DNA from 3 places in the Cellulomonas sp. CW35 genome. Region 3 is predicted to be linked to each of the others. Evidence: riboswitches for the same ligand, from Rfam matches in the RefSeq annotation. Region 3 holds a riboswitch; each other region holds the start of a gene.
What was found. Region 3 has a riboswitch for S-adenosylmethionine ahead of ACT17Q_RS02710 (aminotransferase class V-fold PLP-dependent enzyme). Riboswitches for the same ligand answer to the same signal wherever they lie in the genome.
Positions count from the first base shown of each region.

Region 1: linked by a shared signal. The riboswitch ahead of ACT17Q_RS09250 (hypothetical protein) and the one ahead of ACT17Q_RS02710 (aminotransferase class V-fold PLP-dependent enzyme) in region 3 are both predicted to bind S-adenosylmethionine.
Region 2: linked by a shared signal. The riboswitch ahead of ACT17Q_RS15330 (methylenetetrahydrofolate reductase) and the one ahead of ACT17Q_RS02710 (aminotransferase class V-fold PLP-dependent enzyme) in region 3 are both predicted to bind S-adenosylmethionine.

Region 1 is NZ_CP199000.1:2,007,936-2,018,084, reverse strand. It holds gene sufC (Fe-S cluster assembly ATPase SufC) at 1-158, shown strand, start outside; gene ACT17Q_RS09265 (SufS family cysteine desulfurase) at 228-1,514, shown strand; gene sufU (Fe-S cluster assembly sulfur transfer protein SufU) at 1,563-2,039, shown strand; gene ACT17Q_RS09255 (metal-sulfur cluster assembly factor) at 2,036-2,365, shown strand; SAM riboswitch class IV at 2,469-2,586, shown strand; gene ACT17Q_RS09250 (hypothetical protein) at 2,597-3,361, shown strand; gene ACT17Q_RS09245 (NYN domain-containing protein) at 3,450-4,382, opposite strand; gene ypfJ (KPN_02809 family neutral zinc metallopeptidase) at 4,408-5,292, opposite strand; gene ACT17Q_RS09235 (energy-coupling factor transporter transmembrane component T) at 5,330-5,971, opposite strand; gene ACT17Q_RS09230 (energy-coupling factor ABC transporter ATP-binding protein) at 5,968-6,702, opposite strand; gene ACT17Q_RS09225 (biotin transporter BioY) at 6,702-7,388, opposite strand; gene ACT17Q_RS09220 (ABC-F family ATP-binding cassette domain-containing protein) at 7,624-9,219, shown strand; gene ACT17Q_RS09215 (SURF1 family cytochrome oxidase biogenesis protein) at 9,226-10,125, opposite strand; gene ACT17Q_RS09210 (hypothetical protein) at 10,122-10,149, opposite strand, start outside.
Region 2 is NZ_CP199000.1:3,364,419-3,374,567, forward strand. It holds gene ACT17Q_RS15305 (alpha/beta hydrolase) at 45-1,838, shown strand; gene ACT17Q_RS15310 (aminoacyl-tRNA deacylase) at 1,946-2,431, shown strand; gene hrpA (ATP-dependent RNA helicase HrpA) at 2,496-6,818, shown strand; gene ACT17Q_RS15320 (DNA-3-methyladenine glycosylase I) at 7,329-7,958, shown strand; gene ACT17Q_RS15325 (hypothetical protein) at 8,188-8,373, shown strand; SAM riboswitch class I at 8,495-8,591, shown strand; gene ACT17Q_RS15330 (methylenetetrahydrofolate reductase) at 8,631-9,674, shown strand; gene metE (5-methyltetrahydropteroyltriglutamate--homocysteine S-methyltransferase) at 9,731-10,149, shown strand, end outside.
Region 3 is NZ_CP199000.1:562,258-572,406, reverse strand. It holds gene ACT17Q_RS02725 (GNAT family N-acetyltransferase) at 1-70, opposite strand, end outside; gene ACT17Q_RS02720 (pentapeptide repeat-containing protein) at 162-749, shown strand; gene ACT17Q_RS02715 (hypothetical protein) at 769-1,185, opposite strand; gene ACT17Q_RS02710 (aminotransferase class V-fold PLP-dependent enzyme) at 1,260-2,702, opposite strand; SAM riboswitch class IV at 2,742-2,855, opposite strand; SAM riboswitch class I at 2,974-3,072, shown strand; gene ACT17Q_RS02705 (rhodanese-like domain-containing protein) at 3,079-3,498, shown strand; gene ACT17Q_RS02700 (O-succinylhomoserine sulfhydrylase) at 3,495-4,748, shown strand; gene ACT17Q_RS02695 (hypothetical protein) at 4,852-5,385, opposite strand; gene ACT17Q_RS02690 (GNAT family N-acetyltransferase) at 5,583-6,569, opposite strand; gene purQ (phosphoribosylformylglycinamidine synthase subunit PurQ) at 6,573-7,268, opposite strand; gene purS (phosphoribosylformylglycinamidine synthase subunit PurS) at 7,265-7,525, opposite strand; gene ACT17Q_RS02675 (hypothetical protein) at 7,569-8,756, opposite strand; gene ACT17Q_RS02670 (PadR family transcriptional regulator) at 8,756-9,091, opposite strand; gene ACT17Q_RS02665 (diacylglycerol/lipid kinase family protein) at 9,133-10,056, opposite strand; gene ACT17Q_RS02660 (phosphatase PAP2 family protein) at 10,053-10,149, opposite strand, start outside.

The DNA of each region.
Region 1 (10,149 bases), 1.4 Mb from region 3:
GCGTCCTGCTGATCACGCACTACACGCGCATCCTGCGCTACATCACGCCCGACTTCGTGCACGTCTTCGTCGACGGCCGCATCGCGGAGGAGGGCGGCCCGGAGCTCGCCGAGCGCCTCGAGAACGAGGGCTACGACCGGTTCCTGGTCAACTCCTGACCTCGTGCGGGTGCCGGGCCGCTGCCCGGCACCCGCGCACCCCACCCGTCCACGTCGAGGGGATCCGCAGTGAGCACCACCCTGGAGGCCGCCGAGCTCGCGGCGGTGCGGGCCGACTTCCCGCTGCTCGAGCGCACGCTGCGTGACGGCAAGCGGCTGGTCTACCTCGACTCGGGGGCCACGTCCCAGAAGCCCGACGTGGTCCTCGACGCCGAGCAGGACTTCTACCTGCAGCGCAACGCCGCGGTCCACCGCGGTGCGCACCAGCTCGCCGAGGAGGCGACCGAGGCGTTCGAGGACGCCCGGGCGCGCGTCGCGTCGTTCGTCGGGGTGTCGCCCGGCGAGCTCGTGTGGACGAGCAACGCGACCGCGGGCATCAACCTGGTCGCCTACGCGCTGTCGAACGCGACGGCGGGCCGCGGGGGAGCAGCGGCGCAGCGGTTCGCGCTGCGTCCCGGCGACGAGATCGTCGTCACCGAGGCCGAGCACCACGCGAACCTCGTGCCGTGGCAGGAGCTCGCGCTGCGCACGGGCGCGACGCTGCGGTGGATCGGCGTGGACGACGACGGGCGCCTGCGGACCGACGAGATCTCGAGCGTCGTCACCGACCGCACGCGCGTGCTGGCCTTCACGCACGCCTCCAACGTGACCGGCGCGATCACCGACGTGCCCGCGTTCGTCGCCCGCGCCCGCGAGGTGGGCGCGCTCACGGTGCTCGACGCGTGCCAGTCCGTGCCGCACCTGCCGGTCGACCTGCACGAGCTCGGCGTCGACTTCGCCGCGTTCTCGGGGCACAAGATGCTCGCGCCGACCGGCGTCGGCGCGCTCTACGGGCGACGTGAGCTGCTCGAGGCGATGCCGCCCGTCACGACGGGCGGCTCGATGGTCGAGGTCGTCACGATGACCGAGACCACGTACGCCCCGCCGCCGCAGCGGTTCGAGGCCGGCACGCAGATGGTCTCGCAGGCCGTCGCGATGGGCGCGGCCGCGACCTACCTGTCCGACCTCGGGATGGACGCCGTCGCCGCGCACGAGCACGACCTGGCGGGCCTGCTGCTCGACGCGGTGGCGTCCGTGCCGGGTGTGCGGGTGATCGGCCCGACCGACACCGCAGACCGGCTCGCCGCGGTGTCGTTCGTCGTCGACGGCGTGCACGCGCACGACGTGGGGCAGGTGCTCGACGACGCCGGCGTCGCGGTGCGCGTCGGCCACCACTGCGCACAGCCGCTGCACCGCCGGTTCGGCGTGGCCGCCACGGCACGCGCGACCGCCGCGGTGTACACCACCGACGAGGAGATCGCCGTGTTCCGGGAAGCGCTCGCGGGGGTCCGGGCGTTCTTCGGACTGACGGACTGACGGACTGACGGACTGACGGCGCCCCCGGCGCCACGAGAAGGGCGACGTATGAGCAGCTCGATGGAGCAGCTGTACCAGCAGGTGATCCTGGACCACGCGAAGTTCCCGCACGGGCGAGGGCTGGGCGAGGCGGCCGACGGCGCCCGCTCGGCGCAGTCGCACCAGGTGAACCCCACGTGCGGCGACGAGGTGACCCTGCAGGTCGACGTCGACGACGCCGGGGTGGTCCGCGGGCTGCGCTGGGAGGGGCAGGGCTGCTCGATCTCGCAGGCCTCGGTCTCGGTGCTGCACGACCTGGTGCTCGACCAGCCGCTGGGCACCGTCGACACGCTCGCCGCGTCGTTCCGCGACCTCATGCAGTCCAGGGGGCAGGGGCTCGACGACGACGATGCCGAGGAGGCGCTCGGCGACGCCGCCGCCTTCACGGGCGTCGGCAAGTACTCCGCACGCGTGAAGTGCGCCCTGCTCGGCTGGGTCGCGCTGAACGACGCACTCATCAAGACCGGATCCCGGGAGGACGCATGACCACCCCCAGCACTGGCTCACCGACGACCGTCGCGGACGTCGAGGAGGCGATGCGCGACGTGATCGACCCCGAGCTCGGGATCAACGTCGTCGACCTCGGCCTCGTGTACGGGGTCGCGCTCGAGCAGAACACCGCGGTGATCGACATGACGCTCACGTCGGCGGCGTGCCCGCTCACCGACGTCATCGAGGACCAGTCGGCGCAGGCGCTCGACGGCATCGTCGACGGCTTCCGCATCAACTGGGTCTGGATGCCGCCGTGGGGCCCGGAGAAGATCACCGAGGACGGTCGTGAGCAGATGCGGGCCCTCGGCTTCAACATCTGACACACCTCGCACGCGGGCGGTGGACGGCGGACTCGTCGTCCACCGCCCGCGTTCGTGTGACGTCCCTTGCTCGTGCGAGCCGGGCCGCGTTAGCGTCTCCCCAGGTCAAGAGCGATCAGCGAGACGCCCTCCGCGTGCTGGTCCGGCAACCGCGCAACCTCGCGCACGGTGCCCCGGAGGAAGACCGGCCCGGCGGCGACCGCCGCCGGGAAGTGCGAAGGGAGTACGCCCATGAGTGAGAAGTTCCTGCGCGCCGACGGTCTCGTCGAGCTGCGCCCCGCCCCCGCGGCGGTCGCGGAGGCGAGCCGGACCGGTGTCGACCTCGTCACCCGCGGGGAGCTGTGCACCGCGTGCCTGGTCGGCGACTGGGGTCTGTCGCTGCTGAGGGTCGCCAAGACGCTCTGCGACGACTGCACCTGGCTCGAGTCCGAGGTCTCGCGGCGGGCCGGAGCGGCACGCTCGCGTGCGGGTCGGACGGCCGGCGACGGGGTCGTGCAGCTCGCCGGGCTGTCCGACCCCGACGACGCGTCGTGGGCGCCCGTCCGCGCCGCGCTCCAGCTGCGCGACGCGCGCCTGACCGAGCTGCTCGACGACGCCGCGGCGTCGGGTATGGCGGTCGTCGAGCTGGACTCGGTGCGGGATCACGATCGCACCGTGCGAGCGGTCAGCCGGCAGGACGCTCTCCGGTCCGGTCTGCTCGACGACTCGGCGGAAGCACGAGTGCGTCTGTTCGCGGAGTGGCTGCGTCTGCTCGCTCCCGAGGACCACGCCGTGCGCGCCGACGTGCTGGCGGACGTCCCGGCGCTCGCGCACGCCCTGCGCGCGCACCAGGTGGGAGTGATTGCGGCCTCGGTCCGCGCTGACGTCGACCGGGTGGGCCGGGAGACGGCCCGAGCCCTCGCGACGGTGACGCGTGCGCCGCTCGCGCTGGGCGCCGTCGTGAGCCGTCTCGTTCGGGTCCGCCTGACCCGTTTCGCGCGCGCGGCCCGCGCGTAGCACCGACGCATCGCGTGGGTCCGGCTGACCTGCGTGGTGGGGGTCGCACTGGGCCGCGCCACGCAGGTCAGCCCGGCGCGGCGTGCGCTCAGCCCTTCTTCGACTTGGGGGCGCGCAGCCGGAGCCACCGCGCCTGGCCCTCCTCCCGGAGCTCGACCTGCCCCTGGCGTGAGCGCACGAAGTCCGTGAACGTCGCGAAGCCGAGCGCAGCCTCGTTGTACCGGGGGTCGAGCCGCTTCATCTGCTGCTTGACCGCCGACGCCTGGCTCCAGCCGTCGGCGTCCTTCGCGACCAGCCCGAGTGCGCGTGCGAGCAGCCGCGTCGCGACCGGACCGCTGATCGGCTGTGACGACGTCTCGGGCTCGGTGCGCGTCGCGGTCGTCGCCGTGCGCGGAGCGGTCGTCACGGGCGAGGCAGCAGCGTCGTCCGGGGCGCCCGTGACGACGGTGTCGTCGTCCTCTGCCTCGTCCGACTGCCGCACGGCCTCGTCGTAGTACTCGAACTCGTCGCACGCGGAGATCAGTGCCTTGCTGGTCCCGCCCGGCACGCCGACGCCGACGACCACGCGCCCGAGGCGCTTGCACCGCTGCGCGAGCGCAATGTAGTCGGAGTCGCCAGCCACGATCACGACGTGCGTGAGGTCGGTGAGACGGAACAGGTCCTCGAGCACGTCCACGGCGAGCCGGATGTCGGCGCCGTTCTTGGTACCGGACGCAGGGAAGAGCTGCGTGAGGTCGATCGCGCGGTCCACCAGCTGGCGCCGGTACGCCGCGTTGGCCGGCACCGACCAGTCGGCGTACGCGCGGGTCACGGCGAGCGTGCCGAACGACGACGCGTAGTCGAGGAGCGCGCTCACGTCGACCCGGGCGGCGTCGAGCCGAGGGGCGACGTCCTTACCGGCGTCACGCGCGTTGTCCTTGCGCCACGAGCCGTCACCGTGGAGCTGGTCGTAGCGGGAGATGACGATGTTGTCGAAGTCGAGATAGACGCCCACGCGGGCGGAGCTGTCGTCGGTGCTCATGCCCGGAGTCTGCCCGATGCGGGCGTCAGAGCGTGTCGGCGGCGAAGGTGTCGCACGCCGCGAGGTCGCGCTGCTGGTAGCCGGTGGTGAACCAGCGCTGGCGCTGCTCGCTCGAGCCGTGGGTCCACGAGTCGGGGTTCACACCGCCGCCCGACTGCTGCTGGATGTGGTCGTCGCCCACGGCTGCGGCCGCGTCGATCGCCTGCGCGAGCTCGTCGGCGGTGATGGGCTTGAGGTAGGTGACACCGGTGTCGGGGTCCTCGGTGGTCGCGGCGTTGCCGGCCCACATGCCCGCATAGCAGTCGGCCTGGAGCTCGACGCGCACGGAGTCCGACCCGGCGCCCGACCCGCGGCGGTCGGAGGAGTCGAACACGCCGGTGACGTTCTGGACGTGGTGGCCGTACTCGTGCGCGTAGACGTACATCTCGGCGAGCGGGCCGCCCTTCGCGCCGAACTGGCTGGTCAGCAGGTCGAAGAAGCCCAGGTCGAGGTAGATCGTCCGGTCCCCGGGGCAGTAGAACGGCCCGGACGACGACGACGCGTCGCCGCACGCGGTCCGCACCGCGGACGTGAACTCCACGGCCTCCGGGATGGTCGCGTCCGCCTTGCGCAGGGTGGGCGTCCAGTACGTGTCGAGGGAGTCGAGGGTCGCGGACAGGCGGCACGCGCGGTCGGTGTTGGCCTGCTCGGCCGTGCAGGCACCGACGGTGCCGTCCTGCCCGGGCTCGCCCCCGCCACCACCGAGGAGCGCGCCGGGGTCCACGTTGCCCCCGGACAGCAGCGTGATCGCGAGGATCACGAGCAACCCGAGACCGCCGACGCCGCCGCCGATCGCCATGCCACGCCCGCCGGCGGAGCGGCGCGACTGCACGCGTCCGCCGCCGAAGCTGCCACCCTCCTGGAACGTCACACCCGGGACGGTAGTCCGTGCACGGGCACCGCGCGATTCAGCCCTCGCCGATCCCGCGCGCGGCGAGCGCCTCGCCCGTCGCGCGTGCGTGGCCGACCATGCGCACCGCGGCCGGCACGACGAGCGCGCGCGGCGAGCGGGCGAGCCCGCGCGCCCGTGCGGCGTCGCGGGACTCGTGCGCGGCGTGCAGCAGGACGGGGACGGAGCGCAGCATGAGGCTCACCGCGAGCGCGACGGTCTGCGGGGGGAGGCCGACGTGCCGCAGCGGCCCGGCGGCACGGCGCAGCGCGTCGAGCAGGTCGTCGGCGCGCGTGGTCGCGGTGACGACGGTGGCGAGCAGGACGAGCGCGACGAGGTCGGCGGCGGTCTCGACGCCCGACGCCCAGCCGCGTGACCATGCCTGGTACCCGCCGACCAGGAGCGCGACGGCGCCGACGCGCACGAGGCCGCTGCGCGTGCGGTGCCACGAGAGTCTCGCGACGGCGTGGCTGGCGGCGGCGACGGCGAGCGCGACGAGCGCCGACGCGGCTCCGCGGACGACGAGGACGACGACGCCGGCCAGTGCGAGCGCCGCGAGCTTGCGGAGCGCGGGCGCCCGGTGCAGCACCGAGGTGCCCGGCTGGTGCATCCCGAGCGGGCCGGACCAGACGGGCCGCAGCGGCGTGCCGGGGCGGGTCACGGGACGTCGCCGGCGCGCACGGGGGACGACGCCATGAGGTCCCGGTACGCGGCGACGGCGGCGGACGGCTCGCCGTCGTGGACCACCCGGCCGTCGTCGACGACGAGGACGCGCTCGGCGTGCTGCGCGGCGTCCAGGTCGTGCGTGACGACCACGACCTGCTGCGGCAGGTCGGCGAGCAGGTCGTCGACCACCGCGCGCCAGCGCAGGTCGAGCAGCGTCGTCGGCTCGTCGCAGACCAGCACGTCGGGGTCGGTCGCGAGCACGGACGTGAGCGCGAGGAGCTGGCGCTGCCCGCCGGACAGCGCGTGCACGGGCAGGTCGGCGCGGTCCGCGAGCCCGACGCGCGCGAGTGCCGCACGGGCCCGGGCCTCGCGCTCGCGCGCGTCGGGCACGCTGCGCCGCAGCGACAGCGCGACGTCCTCGACGGGGGTGGGCATGACGAGCTGCGCGTCGGGGTCGGTGAACACGAAGCCGACGCGCCGCCGGACGGCCGGTCCGTCGGTACGCGTGTCGAGCCCGTCGACGCGCACGGTCCCGGACGACGGCAGCACGAGCCCGTTGAGCAGGCGTGCGAGCGTCGACTTGCCGGAGCCGTTCGCGCCGACGACCGCCACGCGCCGTTCGGTGAGACGCAGCGTGACCGGGCCGAGCAGGCGCGTCACGGTGTCCGGGCCGCCCGAGGGGTCGGGCGTCCAGGCCGTGACGAGCGCCTCGCTCAGCTCGATCATCAGCGGCGCCGGCGCAGCAGGTCCGGGTAGGCGGCGAACACCGCGAGCGCGACCGCGGCCGCGAGGAGGGTCTTCACGGTGTCCCCGGGGAAGAACACGGCGCCCGCCGCGAAGGCCTCACCGGCCGTGAGGTCGGTGCGCAGCACGATGCCCGCGATGCCCAGCGGGTGGACGGTGAGCGCGGTGGCGGTGAGGCCGCTCGCGACGAGGACGAGGTAACGCGCTGGGCCGGTCGCCTTGCGCGCGGCGCTCGCGAGGACGCCCGCGAGCGCGGCGGCCAGCGGGAAGCCCAGCAGGTAGCCGACGCTGGGCCCGGCGAGCACCGCCAGGCCACCCGTGCCGCCCGAGAACACGGGCACGCCCGCGAGCCCCACGGCGAGGTAGAGCAGCACGGCGAGCGCGCCGCGGCGCCAGCCGAGCACCAGGCCGGCCAGCACGACTCCGAAGGTCTGGAGCGTGACGGGCACCCCGGTGCCCGTCGGGATGCCGGGGACGACCGCGCACACCGCGATGAACGCGGCGAAGACCGCGACGAGTGCGACGTCGGCCGTCGCGGGGAGCGCCCGCTCGGCGGGCTCGGGCAGCGCGACGTCCAGCACCGCGGCCGGGTCGGGCAGCGCGGGGGACGGCGGGGCGTCCGCGATCGCGGTCCCGGGCGGTGCGGAGTGCTGGCGTGCGTCGGTCACGGGTGGCCCCCTCGGGTCGGTGCTCCGGTGCGTCGTCGTGCGGGATCGGTCGGGTCGTCGTCCGCGCTCGTGCGCTCGTGCTCGTCGTCGCCGCGCCCGTCCGTGCCGGACGGCGCCGCTGTCCCGCCGGTGGGCGGGGGAAAGGACGACGGTCGTCACGCTAGTGCTCGTTAGGATGGACGGCGTTTGTGCGCCCGCCCAAGACAGGCGCGGGCTTTCCGGAGGAAACCACCACGTGATCACCGCCCACGGCGTCGGCCTGCGCATCGGCGCACGCGAGCTGCTCGCCGAGACCTCGTTCCGCATCGCTGCGGGCGACCGCATCGGTCTCGTCGGCCGCAACGGCGCCGGCAAGACGACCCTCACCAAGACGCTCGCGGGCCAGGCCCAGCCGACGAGCGGCACGATCACGCGCGGGGAGGTCGGCTACCTGCCGCAGGACCCCGCGACCGGTGACCTCGACGTGCTCGCGCTCGACCGCGTGCTGTCGGCGCGCGGCCTCGACGAGATCGTGCGCAGCATGCGCGCGACCGAGCAGGTCATGGCCGAGGGCACCGACGACGAGCGGGACAAGGCGATGGCGCGCTACTCGCGCCTGGAGGCCCGGTTCACCGCGGCGGGCGGCTACGCCGCCGAGTCGGAGGCGCACCGCATCACCGCGAACCTCGGGCTCGACGACCGTGTGCTCGCCCAGACGCTCGGGACGCTGTCCGGCGGCCAGCGCCGCCGGGTCGAGCTCGCGCGGATCCTGTTCTCCGGTGTCGAGACGCTCCTGCTCGACGAGCCGACGAACCACCTCGACGCCGACTCGATCGCCTGGCTGCGCGACTACCTCAAGGCGTACTCGGGCGGCTTCGTCGTCATCTCGCACGACGCCGAGCTGCTGCGCGCGACCGTCAACAAGGTGTTCCACCTCGACGCGAACCGCGCCGCGCTCGACCAGTACAACCTCGGCTGGGACGCCTACCTGCTGCAGCGCGAGACCGACGAGAAGCGGCGTCGCCGGGAGCGTGCGAACGCCGAGAAGAAGGCCGCGGCGCTGCTCGCGCAGGCGGACAAGATGCGCGCCAAGGCGACCAAGGCCGTCGCGGCGCAGAACATGGCGCGGCGCGCCGAGCGGATGCTGTCGGGCCTCGAGGAGGTCCGCGCGAGCGACAAGGTCGCCAAGCTGCGGTTCCCCGACCCGGCGCCGTGCGGACGCACGCCGCTCACGGCGTCGGACCTGTCGAAGTCGTACGGCTCGCAGGAGGTCTTCACGGGCGTCGACCTGGCGATCGACCGCGGCTCACGTGTCGTGGTGCTCGGTCTCAACGGCGCGGGCAAGACCACCCTGCTGCGGCTGCTCGCGGGCATCGAGACCCCGGACACGGGCGAGGTGCACCCCGGGCACGGCCTCAAGCTCGGGTACTACGCGCAGGAGCACGAGACGCTCGACCTCGAGCGCACGGTGGTGGAGAACCTGCGCTCGGCGGCGCCGGACCTCTCCGACACGCAGGTCCGCTCCGTCCTGGGCTCGTTCCTGTTCTCGGGCGACGACGCCGACAAGCCGGCGCGCGTGCTCTCGGGCGGGGAGAAGACGCGGCTCGCGCTCGCGGCGCTCGTCGTCTCGGCGGCGAACGTCCTGCTGCTCGACGAGCCGACGAACAACCTCGACCCGGCGAGCCGCGAGGAGATCCTCGCGGCGCTGCGGGGGTACCAGGGTGCCGTGGTGCTCGTGAGCCACGACGAGGGCGCGGTCGCCGCGCTGGACCCGGAGCGCGTGCTCCTGCTGCCGGACGGTGACGAGGACCTGTGGAGCGCCGACTACCTGGACCTGATCACGCTGGCCTGAGCGTGCTCAGCGGGCCGTGCGGCTCGCGTCGTCGGGCGTCTGGGCGTCGATGAGGGCGTCCTCCTCGGCCTCGGCCCGGCCCTCGCGCCGGCGGGGCCGGGCGGGGCGTGCCGGCGCGGCCGGTGCCGTCCCGCCCGCGGGCTCGGACGGCTCGAACGGTGCGCCCGTGCCGTCGCGCTCCTCGACGACCTCGCGGCGGGCGAGCCAGGCGAAGCCCAGCAGGCCGCCCAGCGCGAACGCCCACCACTGGAACGCGTACGACAGGTGCGAGCCGGGGTCGAGGTCGGGTGCGGGCAACGCCCCGAGGGGTGTCGCGGGTGCCGGGTCCTCGGCGACGAGCTGCCCGTACGCGTCCGCGTAGACCGCGGCGTCCGTGAGCCCCGCGGCGGCGGCGACCTGCGCCGGGTGCAGCGCCTGCACCGACCCCGCGGGCGCGCCGCGGTCGCTCGGCTGCTCGGCGTGCCGCACGCGCACGACGAGCCCGACCTCGCCCGCGGGCGGCGGGGGCACGTCGACGCCGGCGCTCGCGTCCGCACCGGTCGGCACCCAGCCGCGGTCGACGACGAGCACCGCGTCGGTGCCCGTGACCCGGAACGGGACGAGCACGTGGTACGCCGGGTTGCCCTCGACCGGTCGGTTGCGCAGCAGGACCGTCGCGTCCGTGAGGTAGCGACCCGTCGTGCGGACCTGCGACCACTCGTCGGCGTCCGCGAGCCGGTCGCCTGGTGCTGCCAGCACGTCGGCCAGGGGGACCGGGGGAGCGTCGTAGTTGCGCTCGACCGTCGCGATCTGCGCGTCCCGCCACTCGTGGCGGTGCCACTGCCAGCGACCCAGGAACGTGCACGCCACCGCGACGAGCACGCCGACGAGCACCAGGACGACGGCCCGACGCCGGGCAGCGCTCACGGCGCGTCCGACGACGCGAGCTCC
Region 2 (10,149 bases), 820 kb from region 3:
ACGACCCAGACAGGGGGTTTTCTCGTATGCACACTCGACCTCGTGTGTCCGCGTTCGCGGCGCTCGTCGTCGCGGTCGCCCTCGCAGGATCCACGACCGCGGCCCAGGCCGCCGAGCCCACCGCCGCCACACCGGACGCCGTGACCGTCCCCGACCAGACCGACCCGGCCGAGGCGGCCCGCGTCGACTCCGTCGTCGCGGACATCGACTGGTTCGACTGTTCCAACGTCGTCGACAAGGGTGTGCAGTGCGGCACCGTCGACCTCCCGCTCGACTACGACGAGCCCGAGGGGCCGACGACGAGCGTCGCGCTCGTCCGCGTCCCCGCGACGAAGCCGACCGCCAAGCTCGGCACGCTGTTCCTCAACCCGGGCGGCCCCGGCGGCTCGGGCGTGAACATCGCGATCAACGCCCCGTACTTCCTGCCGAAGGACATCGTCCAGCGGTTCGACCTGGTGGGCATCGACCCCCGCGGCACGAACTTCTCGGACAACGTCGCCTGCTTCCGCAACATCGGCGAGCAGACCGACACGCTGCTGCCCACGTGGGAGGCCGCCTACCCGCGGACCACCGCGCAGCGCACCGACTTCGTGAACTCCGCGAAGAAGTACGGCCAGGCCTGCTCCACGCTCGGCAAGCCGATGTCGGCGTCCATGTCCACCGCGAACGTCGCGCGTGACATGGACGTGATCCGCCGCACCCTCGGCGACTCGAAGCTCACCTACCTGGGCTTCTCCTACGGCACCTACCTCGGCAACGTGTACGCGAACATCTTCCCGGACCGCGTCCGCGCCATCGTGATCGACGGCGTCCTCGACCCCGAGGGCTGGGCCGGTACCGCGGCGAACCAGAGCACCCCGCAGACGCAGCGCATCGCGTCGGGCGACGGTGCGTGGAAGGCCCTGCGGTCGATCCTCACGCGGTGCGGGCAGAAGGGCCCCGACTACTGCTACCTCGCCAAGCGCAGCTCGAACCCGGCGAGGAAGTTCGACAAGTTCGCGAAGGCGATCAAGGCGAATCCGATCGTCATCGACGAGTCGTTCGAGGTGGACTACGGCCTCGTGATGTCGTTCCTGATGTCGGACCTGTACCAGCTCGAGGCGGCCGCGTGGGTCGACATGGACCTCGACATGTTCATGGAGCTGCAGGAGACGCCGACGAGCGCCGCCGAGCGCAAGCAGTGGAACGCGGCGGCGAAGAAGCTCACGTCCCGCATGAAGGAGTACAAGCAGCTCTCCGCAGCGCAGGACGCGGCGAAGCAGGAGCTGGCCGCCAAGGTCCCCGGCTTCGCGTTCCCGTACGACAACGGGCCGGAGGCGTACCAGTCGGTCATGTGCACCGACAGCCTGAACCCGGGCAACGCGGCGAGCTGGGTCGCGGCGGGCACCACGGCCGCCAAGACCGGTAACGCGTTCGGCCAGATGTGGACCTGGGCCTCGGCGCCGTGCGCGTCGTGGACCTGGACCGCCAAGGACGAGGACGCCTACCGCGGCACGTTCGACCACGTGACGTCCGCGCCGGTGCTCGTCGTCGGCAACTGGTGGGACCCGGCGACCAACTACAACGGTGCCAAGGCCGCGGCGGCGCTCCTGCCGAACTCGTCGTTCATCTCGAGCAACAGCTGGGGTCACACCGCGTTCGGCTCGTCGACGTGCGTCGACAACGCGATCACGAACTACCTGCTGACGGGCAAGGCCGTCAAGGGTGCGACGCGCAGATGTGTCGGGGCGCAGCCCTTCGCCCAGAAGCTCGAGTCGTACGAGTCGCTGTCGCTGACGCCGAAGAAGGGCCGCGCGCCCGTCTCGATCCCGGTCCCGGGCACGGCCCCCGCGCTGTGACCTGACCGCACGGCACCCCACGGGTGCCCGCACGACCCGACGGGGGTCGCGACCGAGCGTCGCGGCCCCCGTCGCCGCGTCCCGGCGTCGTGTGGTGAGGTGGGGCCATGGGATCGGTGGACGGTGAGCGGCGCGCGACCGCCGCGCTCGAGGCGTCGGGGCTCGACTTCGTCGTGACGCGGCACGGCCGCGTCGGCTCGCTCGAGGAGGCGGCCGCGGCGCGCGGCGTCACACCGGCGGACGTCGTGAAGTCGCTCGTCGTGCGGCGCGGCGACGACGACTACCTGTTCGTGCTCGTCACGGGCGACCGCGCGATCTCGTGGCCCAAGCTGCGCGCCCTGCTGGGCGTGTCCCGGCTGTCGCTGCCGGACGCCGGCACCGCGTTGGACGTGACCGGGTACGAGCGGGGGACGATCACGCCGTTCGGCTCGCTCACGGCGTGGCCCGTGGTCGCCGACGAGCGCGTGCTCGGGCGGCGGGTGTCGATCGGGGCGGGCGCGCACGGGGTCGCCGCGACCGTCGACGGCGACGCCCTGGTCACCGCGCTCGACGCGACGGTCGCGGACGTCACGCAGGACGCGTCCGGACGCTGAGGCCCCGACCTGCGTCCGGAATGAGCGCGCCACCCCGCGGGCGGACCTGGGAGGATGGGACGCCGTGACCACCGACCAGCGCGACGAGCGCCGCCAGCGCCGCCGTCGCCCTGAGCCGAACGGCGAGGCCCGGCGCGCTCGAGCGGCCGCGGCGCGCGAGGAGGCGGTGCTGCCGCCGATCACCTACCCCCCGGAGCTGCCGGTCAGCGCGCGGCGGGCGGACATCGCGGCCGCCATCCGGGACCACCAGGTCGTCGTCGTCGCCGGTGAGACCGGGTCGGGCAAGACGACGCAGCTGCCCAAGATCGCGCTCGAGCTCGGCCGGGGCCGGGCGGGGCAGATCGGCCACACGCAGCCTCGGCGCATCGCGGCACGGTCGGTCGCGGAGCGCATCGCGCAGGAGATCGGCACGCCGCTCGGCGAGCTCGTCGGGTACCAGGTGCGGTTCACGGACACCTCCAGCGAGCACACGCTCGTGAAGGTCATGACGGACGGGATCCTGCTCGCGGCGATCCAGCGCGACCCGCTGCTGCGGCAGTACGACACGCTCATCATCGACGAGGCGCACGAGCGGTCCCTCAACATCGACTTCCTGCTCGGCTACCTCACGCGCCTGCTGCCGCGCCGCCCGGACCTCAAGCTCGTCATCACGTCCGCGACGATCGACTCCCACCGCTTCGCCCGGCACTTCGCGAGCGCCCCCACCCCCGAGCACCCCGACGGTGTCCCCGCGCCGGTCGTCGAGGTCACCGGCCGCACCTACCCCGTCGAGATCCGGTACCGGCCGTTGTCGCCCGACGCGCTGGGCGTGCAGGACGACGAGCTCGACGACGACGCGCCGCCGCGCCGCACACCGCCCCCGGCCCGCCCGCCCGTGCGGGAGCGCGACCTCATGACCGGCATCACGGAGGCGGTCGACGAGCTGTGCGCCGAGGGACCCGGCGACGTGCTCGTGTTCCTGTCCGGGGAGCGTGAGATCCGCGACGCGACGGACGCGCTGCGCGCGTCGTTCGGCACGCGCGTGACCGACCCGCGCCACCCGCAGGCGGTCGAGCTGCTGCCGCTGTACTCGCGCCTGTCGGCCGCCGAGCAGCACCGCGTGTTCTCGTCGCACCCCGGGCGGCGCATCGTGCTCGCGACGAACGTCGCGGAGACGTCGCTGACCGTGCCGGGCATCCGGTACGTCGTCGACCCGGGTACGGCGCGCATCAGCCGGTGGTCGAAGGCGACGAAGGTGCAGCGGCTGCCGATCGAGCCGATCAGCCAGGCGTCCGCCAACCAGCGCTCGGGGCGGTGCGGCCGCGTGGCCGACGGCATCGCGATCCGCCTGTACTCGCAGGACGACTTCGAGCGACGCGAGCGGTTCACCGAGCCGGAGATCCTGCGCACGTCGCTCGCGTCGGTGATCCTGCAGATGATCGCCGTGGGCGTCGCGGCCTCGCCGCAGGACGTGGTCGACTTCCCGTTCGTCGACCCGCCCGACGTGCGCGCGGTGCGCGACGGCGTGCAGCTGCTCACCGAGCTCGGCGCGATCGAGACCGGGCCGGACGGGACCCGGCTCACCGAGACGGGGCGTGCGCTCGCGCAGCTCCCGGTCGACCCGCGGCTCGCCCGCATGGTGGTCGAGGCCTCGCGCCACGGGGTGCTGCGCGAGGTCGTCGTCGTCGCGGCCGCGCTGTCCATCCAGGACCCGCGCGAGCGTCCCGCCGAGGAGCGCGAGAAGGCCGACGCGCTGCACGCGCGGTTCGCCGACCCCACCTCCGACCTGCTGTCCTACCTGAACCTGTGGGCCTACCTGCGCGAGCAGCGGCGCGAGCTGTCCGGCAACGCGTTCCGCCGCGCGTGCCGCGCCGAGCACCTGAACTACCTGCGGGTCCGCGAGTGGCAGGACGTCGTCACCCAGCTGCGGGACCTCGCCAAGGGTCTGCCCGCGGGGCGCCGTCGCGGTCCCGACGAGGCGTCCGGCGGCGGTGGGGAGGGCGGGTGGCCAGCGCTCGCGGACGGTCCCGACGAGGGTGCGGGTGCCGGCGGCCCGCGGCGCGGCGAGCTGCGCCGCGACTGGGACGCCGACGCGATCCACCGCTGCGTGCTGTCCGGGCTGCTGTCGCACGTGGGGATGCAGGAGGCCACCGAGGTCGCCGCACCCGCTCGTCGGGGGGACAAGCGCCCGGCCCGGCCCGACCGGCGCGGGCGCAACGAGTACCTCGGCGCGCGCGGCGCGCGGTTCGCGATCTTCCCCGGCTCGGGGCTCGCCCGGAAGCCGCCCGCGTGGGTCATGGCCGCCGAGCTCGTCGAGACGTCCCGGCTGTGGGCGCGCGACGCGGCCCGCATCGACCCCGCGTGGGCCGAGGAGCTCGGCGCGCACCTGGTCAAGCGCACCTACTCCGACCCGGCGTGGTCCACCAAGCAGGGTGCGGCCATGTGCACCGAACGCGTCCTGCTGTACGGGCTGCCCGTCGTGGCCGGCCGCCGGGTGCTCTACGCGACGGTCGACCCGGAGGCCGCGCGCGAGCTGTTCCTGCGGCACGCGCTCGTGCAGGGTGAGTGGACCACGCACCACCAGTTCTTCCACGAGAACCGGCGGCTGCTCGCGGAGGCCTCCGAGCTGGCGGCGCGCGCCCGCCGCGCGGACCTGCTGGCCGACGAGGACGCCCTGTTCGACTTCTACGACGAGCGGGTCCCCGCGGACGTCGTCTCCGCCCGGCACTTCGACCAGTGGTGGAAGACCGCGCGGCGCCGCGACCCCGACCTGCTGACGTACTCCCGTGAGCTGCTCGTCTCGTCCGACGCGGACGCGATCGACGAGTCCTCGTTCCCGTCGCGCTGGCCGCAGGGCGACCTGTCGCTCCCGCTGACCTACCAGTTCGAGCCCGGCACCGAGGCCGACGGCGTCACCGTGCACATCCCGCTCCCCCAGCTGCCGCGCCTGACGCCCGACGGCTTCGGCTGGATGGTGCCGGGGCTGCTCGACGAGCTCGTCGTCGCGACGATCCGCGCGCTGCCCAAGCCAGTGCGCGTGCAGCTCGTCCCCGCACCCGACGTCGGCCGCGCGGTGGCCGCCTGGCTGCGCGAGAACACCGCGACCTGGGCCGACACCGTGCGCGCGGGCGACGCCGCGCCGTCGTTCCACGACGCGTTCCGCTCCGCCGTCCGGGCCGTGCGCGACGTGGACGTCCCCGCCGACGCGTTCGACGACGACCGCCTGCCCGCGCACCTGCGCATGACGTTCCGCGTGGTCGGGGACCGTGGCGGAGTGGTCGACGAGGGCAAGGACCTCGCGGCGCTGCAGCACCGGCTCGCGGACCGCGCGCAGGACGCGGTCGACACCGCCGTGAAGGCCGCGCTGCGGCAGGCCATGCGGGAGGCGGGGCTGGCGGCCGACGAGCCCGCGCGGCCTGGTCCGCGCGCGCGCCCGGACCGCGGCGATGCCCGCTGGTCGGACGCGGGTGCCTCCGAGTCGCGGCACGCGAGGGACGGCTCGTCGGGGCCGGTCGCCGAGTCCGTGTCGCGCGCGGGCCTGACGACGTGGCCCGCCGACCTCACGCTCCCCGAGGTCGTCGAGGTGCGCTCGGGCGCGACCGTCGTGCGCGCCTACCCGACCCTGGTCGACGAGCGCACGAGCGTCTCGGTGCGCACGCTCGCCGACGCGTCCGCGCGCCCCGCCGCCGCGCGCGCAGGCCTGCGCCGGCTGCTGCTGCTCGACGTCGGGCTCGCCCCGGCCCGCGTGACGTCCCGCTGGACGGGTGCCCAGGCGCTCGCGCTGGCCGCCAACCCGTACCCGAGCCGCGAGGCGCTCGTCGAGGACGTGCAGCTCGCCGCGGTCGACGCGCTCGTCGACGAGCACCTGCGCACGCGCCCCGCCGAGGCGGGCCGCACCCCCGCGGACATCCGGACGCCCGAGGACTACGCCGCGCTGCGCGCGTTCCTGCGCGACCGGCTCGAGGACCGGGTGCACGCGCTCGTCGGCGTGCTCGTCCAGGTGCTCACCGCGTGGCGCGAGCTCGAGGTAGAGCTCAAGGGGACCTCGAGCCTCGCGCTGCTGGCCACCGCGTCCGACGTGCGCGAGCAGTCGGCGCGACTGGTCCACGCGGGATTCGTCGTCGAGACCGGCGCGGACCGCCTGATGCACCTGGTGCGCTACCTGCGTGCTGCGCGGTACCGGCTGGGCAAGGCCGCCGAGAACCCCGCGCGCGACGCCGACCTGGCGTGGCAGGTGCACGACCTGGAGAACGCGCTCGCGGCTGCGTCCGGGGCGGACCGCGCGCAGGTCGCGATGGTCCGCTGGCAGCTCGAGGAGCTGCGCGTGAGCCTGTTCGCGCAGCAGCTCGGCACCCCGACCCCGATCTCGGCCCAGCGCGTCCGCAAACAGCTCACCACCCTGACCTAACCCCAGCGGATCACGAGAACCCGCCGATCGGAGCTGGACGCGGTGATCGCGGACAGGGCGTCAAGGTCGTCGTCCCCGAGAAGCGCCGACGCCGCGGTGGGCGCCCACACCCCACGACCAGATCTTCTCGCTCCCTCCGAGACAACCTCGGAATCAGCGTGTCCACCTCACGGGGTCAAGCCCCCTCGGCGAACCCACTCCCGCCCACCCCGTGGTTGCTCCGGGTTCGCGCGCGCATACCGCGAGCAACCACGGTCTCGACCCAGCCACCGCGTGTCTCCTGGCTCGGGGATCTCGACAGCGACCAGCCCGGCACATGGCCGAGGTGGCCGGTCGTCGCCCCCGCGGATGCTACGGGAACGGCGCGTCTGAGCCGTAGCACCCACGACGTCGGGGTTGCGGAGCGGGACCGGGCCGACGGGGGGGAACGGGGTTCGGCTGACGGCCTGGCGTCCACAGTGGGCGCGCGAGGTCTGCCGCGCGTGGGCGGGAGACGGCAGACTCAACCGCATGGACGACACCGTGACGGCCGACACCCCGCTGGCGGCCGTGACCGCTCCGGCGCCCGTGACCGCTCCGGCGCCCGTGACGGGGCGGTGCTTCGGGGACGGGGACCCGCTGTACGAGCGCTACCACGACGAGGAGTGGGGTGTCCCGGTACACGGCGAGGAGGCGCTGTTCGAGCGGATCGCGCTCGAGGGCTTCCAGTCGGGGCTCTCGTGGATCACCGTGCTGCGCAAGCGCGAGTCGTTCCGTGCGGCGTTCGCGGGGTTCGACCCGCGGGTGGTCGCGGAGTACGACGAGCACGACGTCGAGCGGCTCCTCGCGGACGCGGGGATCGTGCGCAACCGCCAGAAGATCGAGGCGACCGTCGCCAACGCGCGCGCCCTGCTCGCGCTGCACGCCTCCGGCCGCACGCTCGACGCGTTGTTCTGGTCGTTCGCGCCGGACCGCACGCAGCACGTGCGCCCGGCCTCGTGGGCGGACGTGCCGGCGGTGACGCCCGAGTCCCGCGCGCTCGCGCGCGAGCTCAAGTCGCTCGGCTTCCGGTTCGTCGGACCGACGACGGCGTACGCGGCGATGCAGGCGTGCGGGCTCGTCGACGACCACCTGGCGACCTGCCCGTCGGTGCGTGGGTGAAGTCCCCGGCGGCTGCGGAGACGGATGCGGTGGGTCGTGGCGTTCGGGTGACCCGGCGCGAGAGCAGATCCGCAGGTCAGCGCACGTCGGCCGGGACGGGTCACGCGATTACCCGCGGCGTCCGGCCGTCCCGGTGCCGCCCGCTCGGATGAACCCGGGACGTGCTCTTCTCGGGTGATCCGGCTGTGGGGACTTCGCCTGATCGTGCACGGCGGTTACAGTCCTGCGCATGACCGAGATGCCCGACCACGACGGCGGCCTGGACGCCGTCCGCGGTGCGCGGGAGGCGCTGGGCGGGTCGGTCCCGCCGGACGCGCAGGTCCTGCAAGCGGTCGAGGCCGGTCTGCTGTCGACGGTGACGGGCACCCAGCCGTGGGGCGAGATCCCGCACCAGCGCCCGCGTCCGCTGGCCTGACCCGCGGAGCGTCCTTCCGCCTGATCTGCGACTCTCCGGCGACGCGTCCGCTGGGCGGCCCGCCCGTCTCGCAACGTGAGAAGTCGTGGTCAGCATGTGGGCTCCCGGCCTACGATCACGCCAACCATCCAGAGCGGCCGAGAGACCTGGCTCGTCGACGCCGCAGCAACCCCCCTCCGCGACGAGGGTGTGGGTGCTTCCGCCAGGACCGATGGAGTGGACATGTCGCAGACCCAGTGTCTGAACGGCCCGCCGGCGTGAGCGCGGCGACCGTGAACCCGCCCGCGGCGCAGCCGCGGCTCGACGACGCGCGCGCCGACGGTGCGAGCAGCGCGACGCGCCCCGGCGTCCCGACCGGCGCGCACGTGGCCGCCGACCCGCGGCCGCTCGGCACGCTCGACCGCCCGACGCTCTCGTTCGAGTTCTTCCCGCCGCGCAACCCGCAGGCCGCGCCGCGCCTGTGGGAGACCGTGCGCCAGCTCGAGGCCGTGCACCCGGACTTCGTCTCGGTCACGTACGGCGCGTCGGGCAAGACGCGCGAGACGTCGCGCGCGTTCGTCTCGCGGCTGCTGCGCGAGACGTCGCTGTCCCCGATCGCGCACCTCACGTGCGTGGGCACGAGCCGCGAGGAGATCACGACGATCGTCGAGGAGTTCCTCGACGAGGGCGTGCGCTCGTTCCTGGCGCTGCGCGGCGACCCCCCCGCGGGCCAGGCCGACTGGCAGGCCCACCCGGACGGCCTGGAGACCGCGAGCGCGCTCGTCGGTCTGCTGCGGGACATCGAGTCCCGCCGCTGCGGTGCGAGCCCGGCGCAGGCCGTGCGTGCGCGGGTGCGGCCGCTGTCGGTCGCGGTCGCGGCGTTCCCGCGCGGCAACGCGGCGACGGGCGGCACGCGCGCGCAGGACGTCGCGTCGCTGCTCGCCAAGCAGGAGGCGGGTGCGGACTTCGCGATCACGCAGGTGTTCTACGACGCCGAGTCGTACCTGGGCCTGGTGGCCGAGGCGCGCGCGGCGGGCGTGGTCATCCCGATCATCCCCGGGATCATCCCGTTGACCGACCCGGCCCGGCTGCTGCGCACGCAGGAGCTCACGGGTGTCCCGGTGCCGCGCGACCTGCTCGACGCGCTCGGCTCCGCGGACGACGCGTCGGCGGCGCACCGCATCGGCACCCGCGCGGGTGTCGACCTCGTCAAGGGCGTCCTCGACGGCGGCGCACCCGGCGTGCACCTCTACACGTACAACAAGCACGAGGCCGCGCTCGACCTGCTCGAGGGCGCGCAGCTGGACGGCTCGACACGCTGAGGTCGGCGCCCACGTCCCCCGAACCCCGCACCACCACGACACGAAGGCTGGACCCCATGAGCGAGACCCCGCAGTTCCCGACCGGCTCCGTGCTCGGCTACCCGCGCATCGGGCCGCGCCGCGAGCTCAAGAAGGCCGTGGAGGCCTTCTGGGCCGGGAGGTCCACGGCCGACGAGGTCGAGGCGACCGCCGCGGCGCTGCGCCGCCGGACGCGCGAGCGCCTCGTCGAGCTCGGCCTGCCGAAGGACACGGCCGCGATCCCGAGCGCGTTCTCCTTCTACGACCAGGTGCTCGACGCGACCGCGGTCGTCGGCGCGATCCCCGCGCGCTTCGCGGACCTCGTCGGTGAGGACGGCACGCTCGACCTCGCGGCGTACTCGACGGTCGCGCGCGGCCGTGGCGACGACCTGCCGCTCGAGATGACCAAGTGGTTCGACACCAACTACCACTACCTCGTCCCGGAGATCGGCCCGGA
Region 3 (10,149 bases):
CCGCCGCGTGCTCCGGACCGAGCGGGACGAGGTTGACCCCGGGGGCGTCGAGCGTCAGGTCGTGCTGCACGGGCCGCATCGTGCCATCCGGCGCACGTGCGGTTCGAGCCCTTTGCGCCCCGTGGACGGCCGGGGACGGCCGCGGGTGGCAAGGTGGGCCCATGCTGCTGGACGCCGGAGGCGACTACGACGGGCTGACGTTCACCGACGAGCGGTTGTCCGGGCAGGACGGTCGCGAGGCGCGCTTCCTCGACTGCACGTTCGTCGGCTGCGTGCTCGACGACGCGGAGCTGGCGCACGCGCGGTTCGTCGACACCACGTGGACGGGCGTGCGGGCGAGTGCGCTCGACCTGTCGAGCACCGCGTGGCAGGACGGTGGGTGGACGGACTGCCGGCTCGGGGCGGTGCAGGCGTACGGGTCGCGGTGGACGCGCGTGCACGTGTCCGGCGGCAAGCTCGACTACCTCAACCTGCGCGACGCGACGCTGGAGGAGGTGCGGCTGACGGGGGTCGTGGTGGACGAGCTCGACCTGGCGCGGGTGCGCGCACGGCGGCTCGTGCTCGAGGACTGCCGCGTGCGGCGACTCGACGTCACCGGCGCGACCCTGACCGACGCGGACCTGCGTGGCGTGCGCGACCTGCAGCACCTGGACGGCGTCGCGGGGCTCGCGGGTGCGACGATCACGTCCGAGCAGCTCGTCGAGCTCGCGCCGGCGCTGGCCGAGCACATGGGTCTGCGCGTCCGGTGACGGACCGCGCGCGGGCGCGTCAGGCGAGCGTCATGGCCAGCGCGGTCGCGGTGAGTGCGGCGGGGTCGTCGGGGCGCACGCCCACGGCCGCGAGCTGGCCGAGCCCGACGACGGCCGCGAGCGCGACGGACGAGCGGCGGCGGGCCTCGTCGGGGTCCTGCCCGAGCTCGACGAGCAGGTCGGCGAGGTAGTCGACGCGCCGCTGGGACACCCGTGCGACGACGTCTGAGACGCCCTCGGCGGCGGCCTCGACGTACAGGCGCGCGCAGTCGCGGCGCCGGCTCGCGACGGCCGTGAACAGGGCCTCGACGCGGTCCCGGGCGTCGCCGCGGCCGTCGCCGTCGACTCCCGCGCGGGCCTCGTCGCGGTCACGACGAACGTGCGCCTGCACAACCGGCGCGGCCGCCTCTACCTGCTGCCCGTGCGTGCGCTGCACCCGCACGTCGTGCGGAGCATGCTCGCGCGCGCCGCGCGCGTCCTGACTCCCTGACCTCTGCGGCGCCGCTCGGCTCAGTCGAGCGCAGGACCGCACGCCGCCGCGGCGGTCGCGGCCAGGTGGTCCAGGCCGTGCACCGCGAGCAGCGGACGCGTGTCGTCGACGACCGCCCAGCAGCCGTCCTCGACCGCGTACCGCGAGCGCGGCCCGTCCGTCACGTACGCGTGCAGCGCCGCGACCAGACGGTCGACGGCCTCGCTCGGCGTCCCGACCCCCACCGACGCGCGGATCGCACCGCCGCTCGCACCCAGGCGGGACAGCAGCGGGTGCGCGCAGAACCGGCCGTCACGCACACCGATGCCGTGCTCGGCCGCGAGGTACGCGGCGACCAGGCCGGGGTCGTGGTCCTCCACCGTGAACGTCACGACCCCCACGGGCTCCGCCGAGTCGGGCCAGATGCTCGCGACGCGCACACCCGGGACCCGCTCGAGCCCCGCGACGAGCCGGCCCCGCAACGCCCGCTCGTGCTCGACGAGCGCCCCGGCCGGCAGCGCCGCGAGCGCGTCGCACGCCTCCGCCAACGCGATCGCACCGATGACGTTCGGCGACCCGGCCTCGTGGCGCGCCGGGGCCGGCTGCCACACGGTCCGGTCGGCCCGCACGTCGCGCACCGCACCTCCCCCTGCGAGGTACGGCATGCCCGTGTCGAGCCAGTCGCGACGGCCGACGAGCGCGCCCGCGCCGAACGGCGCGTACGTCTTGTGGCCCGAGAACGCGACGTAGTCGGCGCCCGTGCGCGCGAGCGAGAAGCCGCGGTGCGGCACGAGCTGCGCACCGTCGACCGCGACCCGCGCACCCGCGGCGTGCGCGATCTCGACGACCCGCTCGACCGGCAGCGCCTCACCCGTGACGTTGGACGCGCCCGACACCGTGACCAGGGCGTACGCGCGCGCGGTGAGCTCCGCGCGCAGCGACTCGAGGGTCGCGGCGACGGTCTCGGCGATCGGCAGGATCGTCGTGCGACGGCCGTGCGGGTCGCTCGAGCGCAGCCACGGGAGCAGGTTCGCGTGGTGCTCCAGGTCGAGCACCAGCACCCGCTCACCGGTCGGGACGACCCCGGCGAGCAGGTTGAGCGAGTCGGTGGTGTTGCGGGTGATGATCGCGACGTCGTCCTCGCGCGCGTCGACGAACCGCGCGACCGCCTGCCGCGCGGACTCGTACAGCGCGGTCGACACCTGCGAGAGGTACCCCGCGCCGCGGTGCACCGACGCGTACAGCGGCAGCACCTCCGCGACCCGGTCGGCGACGGCCTGGAGCGCCGGTGCGCTGGCGGCGTAGTCGAGGTTCGCGTAGACGCGCTGCGTGCCGTCGACGAGCGGCACCGTGGTGCTGCCCCCGACCACGGGCAGGAGCGGCTGGACGGCGGACACGGTGGTCGCGCCCGTCGTCGTGCCGGTCGTCGTGCCGGACGTCGGGGCCGTCGTCGGACAGGACGTCGTCTCGGCCAGTACGGTCACGGGGGTACCTCCGTGGATCCGGGGACCCCGGGTCCGGGCATCCCGCGCTTGCCGGCACCGGTCGGTGCTCGGCCTGGTCGTCACCCGGGGCACCCCACCGCGGAGGAGGGTTGCCGGCCAGCGAGCCGGGGCTTCGCGCTGGCGCTCATGACCTGACCGAAAGGGTGGCGAGCCGAGCGAGCGGCTGTCAACGCGGACACCCGTCCGTCTCGCCACGCGGAACGCGTGTCCACGAGGTGGATGTGGCCGACGAATCGGCGTTACAGTCCTCGCACCATCCAGAGCGGCCGAGAGATCTGGCTCGACGACGCCGCAGCAACCCGCAGGCCCCGCGCCTGGCCGAGGGTGCTACCGCCAGGACCGATGGAGGAGCGACATGGCCGGACCCTACGCAGGCGACCTCACCCCGCAGCAGGCCTGGGACCTCGTGGCGTCCGACGAGCGTGCGCTGCTCGTCGACGTGCGCACCGAGGCCGAGTGGCAGCAGATCGGCGTCCCCGACGCCGCCGACACGGGCGGGCGCGCCGCGTTCGTGCAGTGGCTGACCCCGGTCGGCCCCAACCCCACGTTCCTCGACGAGCTCGCGGCGACCGGGCTCGAGCCCGGCGACGGCCGCCCCGTCGTGTTCCTGTGCCGGTCGGGCGTCCGCTCGGTCGCCGCCGCGCAGGCCGCGACCGCCGCGGGCTACGGCCCGGCCTACAACGTGCTGCGCGGGTTCGAGGGCGACGTCGGGCCCGACGGGCACCGCGGTCACTGGGGCTGGCGCGCCGAGGGCCTGCCCTGGCGGCAGGCGTGAGCCCGTACGCCCCCGGCCCCGGCGACTGGGACGCCCGGCGGGTCGACCGCTCGACGCTGCGCCCGGACACGCTCGCGGTGCGCGGCGGGCACGTCCGCTCGCAGTTCGGCGAGTTCGGCGAGGGGCTGTTCCTCACGCAGGGCTTCACCTACGACTCTGCGGGCCAGGCCGAGGCCGCCTTCGCGGGCGAGGTCGACCGGTTCCTGTACTCCCGCTACAACAACCCGACCGTGTCCACCTTCGAGGAGCGCCTGCGCCTGCTCGACGGCGCGCAGGCCTGCTACGCCACCGCGTCCGGCATGAGCGCGGTGTTCACGGCGCTCGCCGCGCTCGTCGGCTCGGGCTCGCGGATCGTCGCGGCCCGTGCGCTGTTCGGGTCGAGCGTCGTCATCTTCGACGAGATCCTCGCGAAGTGGGGCGTGCGCACCGAGTACGTCGACGGGCACGAGCTCACGCAGTGGGAGGCGGCGCTCGCCACCCCGGCCGACGTCGTGTTCTTCGAGACGCCGTCGAACCCGATGCAGGACCTCGTCGACATCGAGGCGGTCTCGCGCCTCGCGCACGCGGCCGGCGCGGTCGTCGTCGTCGACAACGTGTTCGCGACCCCCGTGTTCTCCCGCCCCCTCGACCTGGGCGCCGACGTGGTCGTGTACTCCGCGACCAAGCACATCGACGGGCAGGGCCGTGTCCTGGGCGGCGCGATCCTCGGCTCGGCGGACTTCGTGGGCGGGCCGGTGCAGACGCTCATCCGCAACACCGGGCCCTCGCTCTCGCCGTTCAACGCGTGGGTCCTGCTCAAGGGCCTCGAGACGCTGTCGATCCGCGTGCGGCACCAGGCCGCGTCCGCGCTGACGCTCGCGCGCTGGCTCGAGGAGCACCCGGCGGTCGAGTCCGTCCGCTACCCGTTCCTCGAGTCGCACCCGCAGCACGACCTCGCGCGGCGGCAGCAGACCGGCGGCGGGACGGTCGTGACGTTCACGCTGCGCACGCCCGAGGGCGCGACGCCGGAGCTCGCGAAGAAGACGACGTTCGGTGTGCTCGACGCCCTGCGCGTGGTCGACATCTCGAACAACCTGGGTGACGCGAAGTCGATCGTCACGCACCCGGCCACGACGACGCACCGCAAGCTCGGCCCCGAGGGGCGCGCCAGGGTCGGCATCGGTGAGGCCACGGTCCGCTTCTCGGTGGGTCTGGAGGACGTCGAAGACCTGCGCGACGACCTCGACCAGGCTCTCAGCACGCTGCGCTGACCCTCCGCCACCACCTCTCCGCTGGGGACCCCACCACCCCACCCGGCCGACGCCGGGGTTGCTCCGGCTCCGACGTCCCGGAACCGGAGCAACCGCGGGGTGGTCAGGTGAGCGTGCGGGCCAGGGCGGCGGCGTGGCGGCGCGAGCCGCCGACGAGCGCGAGCTCGACCCGGTCGACGCCCGCGCGGCGCGCGACGTGCGCCGCCTCGGCGGCGAGCGTGTCGAGCGGCGCGACGAGCATCGTCGCGTCCACGTGCCACGCGAGGTGGCTGAACGCCGCCGCGTAGGCGAGGTGGCCGCGACGACGAGCCGCGTCGTGCGCGTCGTCGGCGACGACCGTCTCGACCTCGAGCACGACGGTGACGTCGCTGCGCGGGCGGCCCAGCGCGGCCATCTCACCGTCGAGCATCGCGACGAGCGCGCGCACCGCCGCGTGCGTCGGCAGACCCGCACCGTGGCGGACGCGGATCACGTCGGCGCGGGCGGCCGCGAGGGCGAGCGTCGTGGGTACGAGCGTCGAGTCGTCGATGACGAACTCGGTGACGTGCCGCGGGGTGGCGGCGGCGAGCGCGACGGCGGCGGGCCGCGCGGGGGACGTCAGGTCAGGGGTGCGCACGTGCGCGAGGGGCTGAGCCACGGGAGGAGGTCCTCGGGTCGGACGGGGTGCGCGACGAGGGCCAGGGGGCCGCGGGCGCGCGCGAGCGTCAGCTCAGCGACAACACACCCGGACCGAGAACATGGCGGACAGGGTAACCACGGCGGCGCGGTTGTGACCACCCCGCGTCCACGATCCGGCAGCCGTCACCCCGGGACGTCACCACCGCCGCGTCGAGCTCAGCGGAGCGCGCGCCCGAACCAGAGGGTCAGGAAGTCGTCGGCGTGGTCGGTGTACGGGGGCACGGGCCGGTAGCCCGCGGACAGGTACAGGGTCACGGCCTCGGGCTGACGGATGCCGGTCGCGAGCACGGTGCTCGTGAACCCGCGGGCGAGCGCGTCGTCGTGCGCGGCGGCGAGCAGCGTCCGCGCCACGCCGGCCCCGCGCGCCGCGTCGCTCACGAACATCTTCTTGAGCTCGGCGCTCCCGTCCGGCTGACCGGGGCGCGGCGCCCGCAGGGACAGGCAGCCCACCGGCACCCCCGCGACCCGCGCCAGCCAGGTGGTGAGCACGCCGACGCCCTGGCGGGCGTCGTCGGACGCGAAGCCGAGGTCGGGCGCGTCGGGGACCAGCTCCGGGTAGCGCTCGACGTTGAACGCCCACATCGCGCGCCGCAACCCCCGCGCCTCGTCGTGGTCCCAGGGCACGGTCTCGAGCGCGACGTCCGCGGCACCGGTGGAGCGCCGCGACGAGGTGCGGGGGCCCGCGGGGACGTCCTTGGCGAAGCAGCGCGAGAGCGGCTCGTCGGCGTACTCGGCGTAGTTCGGGATCGAGCGGTACCCCAGCGAGAGGTACAGGCCGATCGCCTCGGGCTGCAGGACGCCGGTCTCGAGGACCAGCCGCGTGCAGCCGTGCGCGGGTGCGAGCCGCTCGAGCTCGAGCATGACCCGCCGCGCGTGGCCACGCCCGCGTGCCCGCGGCGCGGTGTACAGGCGCTTGACCTCGCCCACGCCCGCGCCGAGGTCTCCGGACGCGTCGCGCAGCGCGACGCACGCGACCGGCTCGTCGCCGTCCCGCAGGACGACCATCGCGACGATCCCGTCACCGGTCATCGTGTGGCCGGTGTCGTCGTCGCCGTACCGGTCGCGCAGCTCGGCCTGCTGGGCGGTGCGCAGCGTGGCGGCGGCCGGGTCGTCCCAGTGGACGAGGTCGAGCGCGACCGTCATGCGTCAGCCGACGAGCGCGTGCAGCACCGAGGTGAAGAACCGCAGGCCGTCCGTGCCGCTGCGCGGCCCCTTCGCGCCGTCCGGCCCGAAGCCCGCCTCGACGGCGTGCTCGGGGTGCGGCATGAGCCCGACGACGTTGCCGCGCGCGTTGCTGATGCCCGCGATGCCGCGCCGCGACCCGTTCGGGTTGTGGTCCTGGTAGCGGAACACCACCCGACCCTCGCCCTCGAGCTCGTCGAGCGTGCGCTCGTCGGCGACGTACTGGCCGTCCTGGTTCTTCAGCGGGATCGTGATCCGCTCGCCGAGCGTGTAGTCGCGGGTCCAGGCGGTGTCGACGTTGTCGACCGACAGCACCTGCTCGCGGCACACGAAGTGCAGGTGGTCGTTCTTGATCATCGACCCGGGCAGCAGGTGCGCCTCGGTGAGGACCTGGAAGCCGTTGCAGATGCCGAGCACCGGCAGCCCGCCGTGCGCCGCGTCGACGATCTCGGTCATGACCGGTGCGAACCGGCTGATCGCACCGGCGCGCAGGTAGTCACCGTACGAGAACCCGCCGGGCAGCACCACGGCGTCCACGCCGTGCAGGTCCGCGTCCGCGTGCCACAGCGCGACGGGCTCGGCACCCGCGAGGCGCACCGCCCGCGCGGCGTCGCGGTCGTCGAGCGTCCCCGGGAAGGTGACGACGCCGATGCGGGTCACGCCGGGACCTGCTCGTCGGCGTAGACCGCGACGACGTCCTCGATCACGGGGTTCGACAGGACCTGCTCGCCGGCCTCACGTGCCGCGGCGAGCACCTCGTCGGTGACGTCGCCGTCGACCTCGAGCTCGAACCGCTTGCCCTGGCGCACGCCCGCGAACTGACCGAACCCGAGCCGGCTCAGCGCGGCGGCGACGGCCTTGCCCTGCGGGTCGAGGATCTCCGGCTTCGGCATGACGTCGACGACAACTCGTCCCACAGGTCTGCTCCTGGTTGCGCGGTGGCGGGGGTTCGCCGCGAGTCTACGACCCGTCCCGCACGGCCGACCGCGCCGACCGCCGGTCGGACACGGCGCCGGGCACGGCGTCGGGCACGGCGTCGGGCACGACCGCCGCACGGGGGGTGTCCGCCGCGGGCACGCGCCCGACGGCGAGCGCGACGACGTCGACGAGCGCGAGCTCCTGCCCGCCCCCGGGCGACGCGGCACCGTCCACCGCACCGTCCACCGCACCGTGCCCCGCATCGTGCAGCGCAGCGAGCGCCGCGGCCGACACCAGGAGCACGACGAGGCCGCACGACGCGACGAGGTAGGACAGGCCGGGCGCCGCGGAGCGCTCGAGCGCGACGAGCCAGACCAGCAGGCCGACGACGAGCAGGGCGGCGAGCCCCGTCGCGCGCCCGGCCGGGACGACGATGCGGTGCGGCTGGTCCGGCAGCGCCCGGCGCCGCCGGCCCCGCAGCCCGGCCACGACGACGACCGCGAGGACGAGGCCGAGGAGCACGGCGCCGACGAGGATCCCCACCCCCAGTGCTCCGGGTCCGCCCGGTGCGACCGCGTCGACCTCGACGCACGCCCGACCGCACGGGGTCACCGCGAGGTGGCCGGGTGCGGTGAGCACCACGCCCAGGGCCGCGGCGGTCGCGACGAGCGCCCCGACGGCGACGCGGCGCAGCGCGGGGCGGGCCGCCACGCGCCGCCGCGGGACCCACGACCAGGCGAGGTCCCACGGCGTGGGCGGCTCACCGGGTTGCGCGACGAGGTGCTTGGCGCGGCGACGCTCACCGTGCAGCTCGCGGCGCAGCAGGACGACGGGGAGCATGAGCGCGGCGACGACCGTGAACGAGAGCTCACGCATCAGGGCGGCGGCGATCGCGAACGGCATCGCCGACCAGACCAGGTCGCCGACCGCACCGGCGACGGAGTGCTGCTCGTCGTGCGCCCACCCGCGATGGCGCGCGGGGATCCGCGCGTCGAGCATCCGGTAGGCGGCGCGGGTCCGCAGCGGAGGGCCGGTGCGCACGCGCGTCGCGAGCCCCGCACGGACGAGGCCGAGCGCCTCGGGGACGCTCACGCGCCCGGGGTCGCCTCCGGCCTGCTCGTCGTCGGCGAGGTCGGCGAGCAGGCCGGCCACCTCGTGCTCGCGCGCGGCACGCCACCGCGGCGGGTACGCCGCGAGGCACCAGCGCAGCGGGACGCCCCGGCGCGCCATCACGCGCCACCGAGCGCGGGACGTGCGGCGAGCACACGCCGTGCGCGGGCCGCGAGCTCACGCAGCCGTTCGGTCTCCGCGGTGACCTGGGCGAGCCCCTCGTCGGTCAGGCGGTAGTAGCGCCGCAGGCGTCCGTCGACGACCACCTCGTCGGACATCTGCGCCCAGCCGCGCTCGACGAGCCGGTCGAGGACGCCGTAGAGCGTGCCCGCGCCGAGCGCGACCCGGCCGCCCGAGAGCGCTTTCACCTCGCGCAGCACGCCGTACCCGTGCCGCGGCTCGTCCGCGAGCGCGAGCATGACGAGGTACGTCTGCTCGCTGATCCCTTTCGCCATGCTCGATATATATCGCTGATCGATACATGGGACAATGGCCGTCAGTCGTGCCCGCGCACCTCGTGCGCCTCACGCGCCACCCGCACGGTGAGCGCACCCGCTCGCACGCGCGCCTCGACCTCGCGATGGTCGCCGACGGGGTCGCCGTCGAGCTGCGTCGCGATCGGCCGGTCCGTGCGCACGCGTACCGCCGCGCCCTGGTGCCGGTCGAGGTGCCCGTGCCCACGCCCCGACGTCACGACCGTCGCGAGCGCGCGCACCCAGCCGACCAGGCCGCGCGGCGCGACGACCGCGACGTCGAGCAGGCCGTCGTCGAGCCGCGCGTCCGGCATGAGCTCGACACCGCCCTGCAACCGCCCGCTGTTGCCGATCACCACGGCCCGCGTCGTGCGTCGCACCGGCGACCCGCCCTGGACCTGCACGCGCGCCGTGAACCCCCGCCCGACCACGGCCCGCAGCCCGCCGAGGATGTACGCCGGCCACCCGACGACGGCCTTGAGGCGCTCGTCGGTGCGCACCATCGTCTCCGCGTCCAGCCCCACCCCGGCCATGACCAGGAAGACGTGCTCCTCGTCGTCGCCGTCGAACCGCAGCGTCCCGACGTCGATGCGCTCGTCGCGCCCGTCGAGCACCACCTGCATCGCGTCCTCGACGTCGTCGGACGTCAGGCTCAGGGCACGTGCGAGCAGGTTGCCCGTCCCACCGGGCAGCAGCCCGAGCGGGACGTCGCCCCCGGCGAGCACCTCGGCGACCGCGCGCACCGTCCCGTCGCCGCCGAACGCGCACACGAGGTCCGCGCCCTGCTCGAGCGCCTTGCGCGTCTGGCCCGACCCGGGGTCCTCGGGGGTCGTCTCGAACCACAGCGGCCGCTCGAGGCCGTGCCGCTCGCACACCGCGTCGAGCCGCGGTCGCGCCTCGACGACCTCCTGCTTGGCGGGGTTCGCCACGATCGCCACGCGCGTCATCGCCGGCCCTCCACGGTCTGCGTCTCCTGAGGCTCCTGCGGCGCCCGCTCGCGGGTCGGCCGGAGCCAGTACCAGCCCAGCAGCGCGCACAGC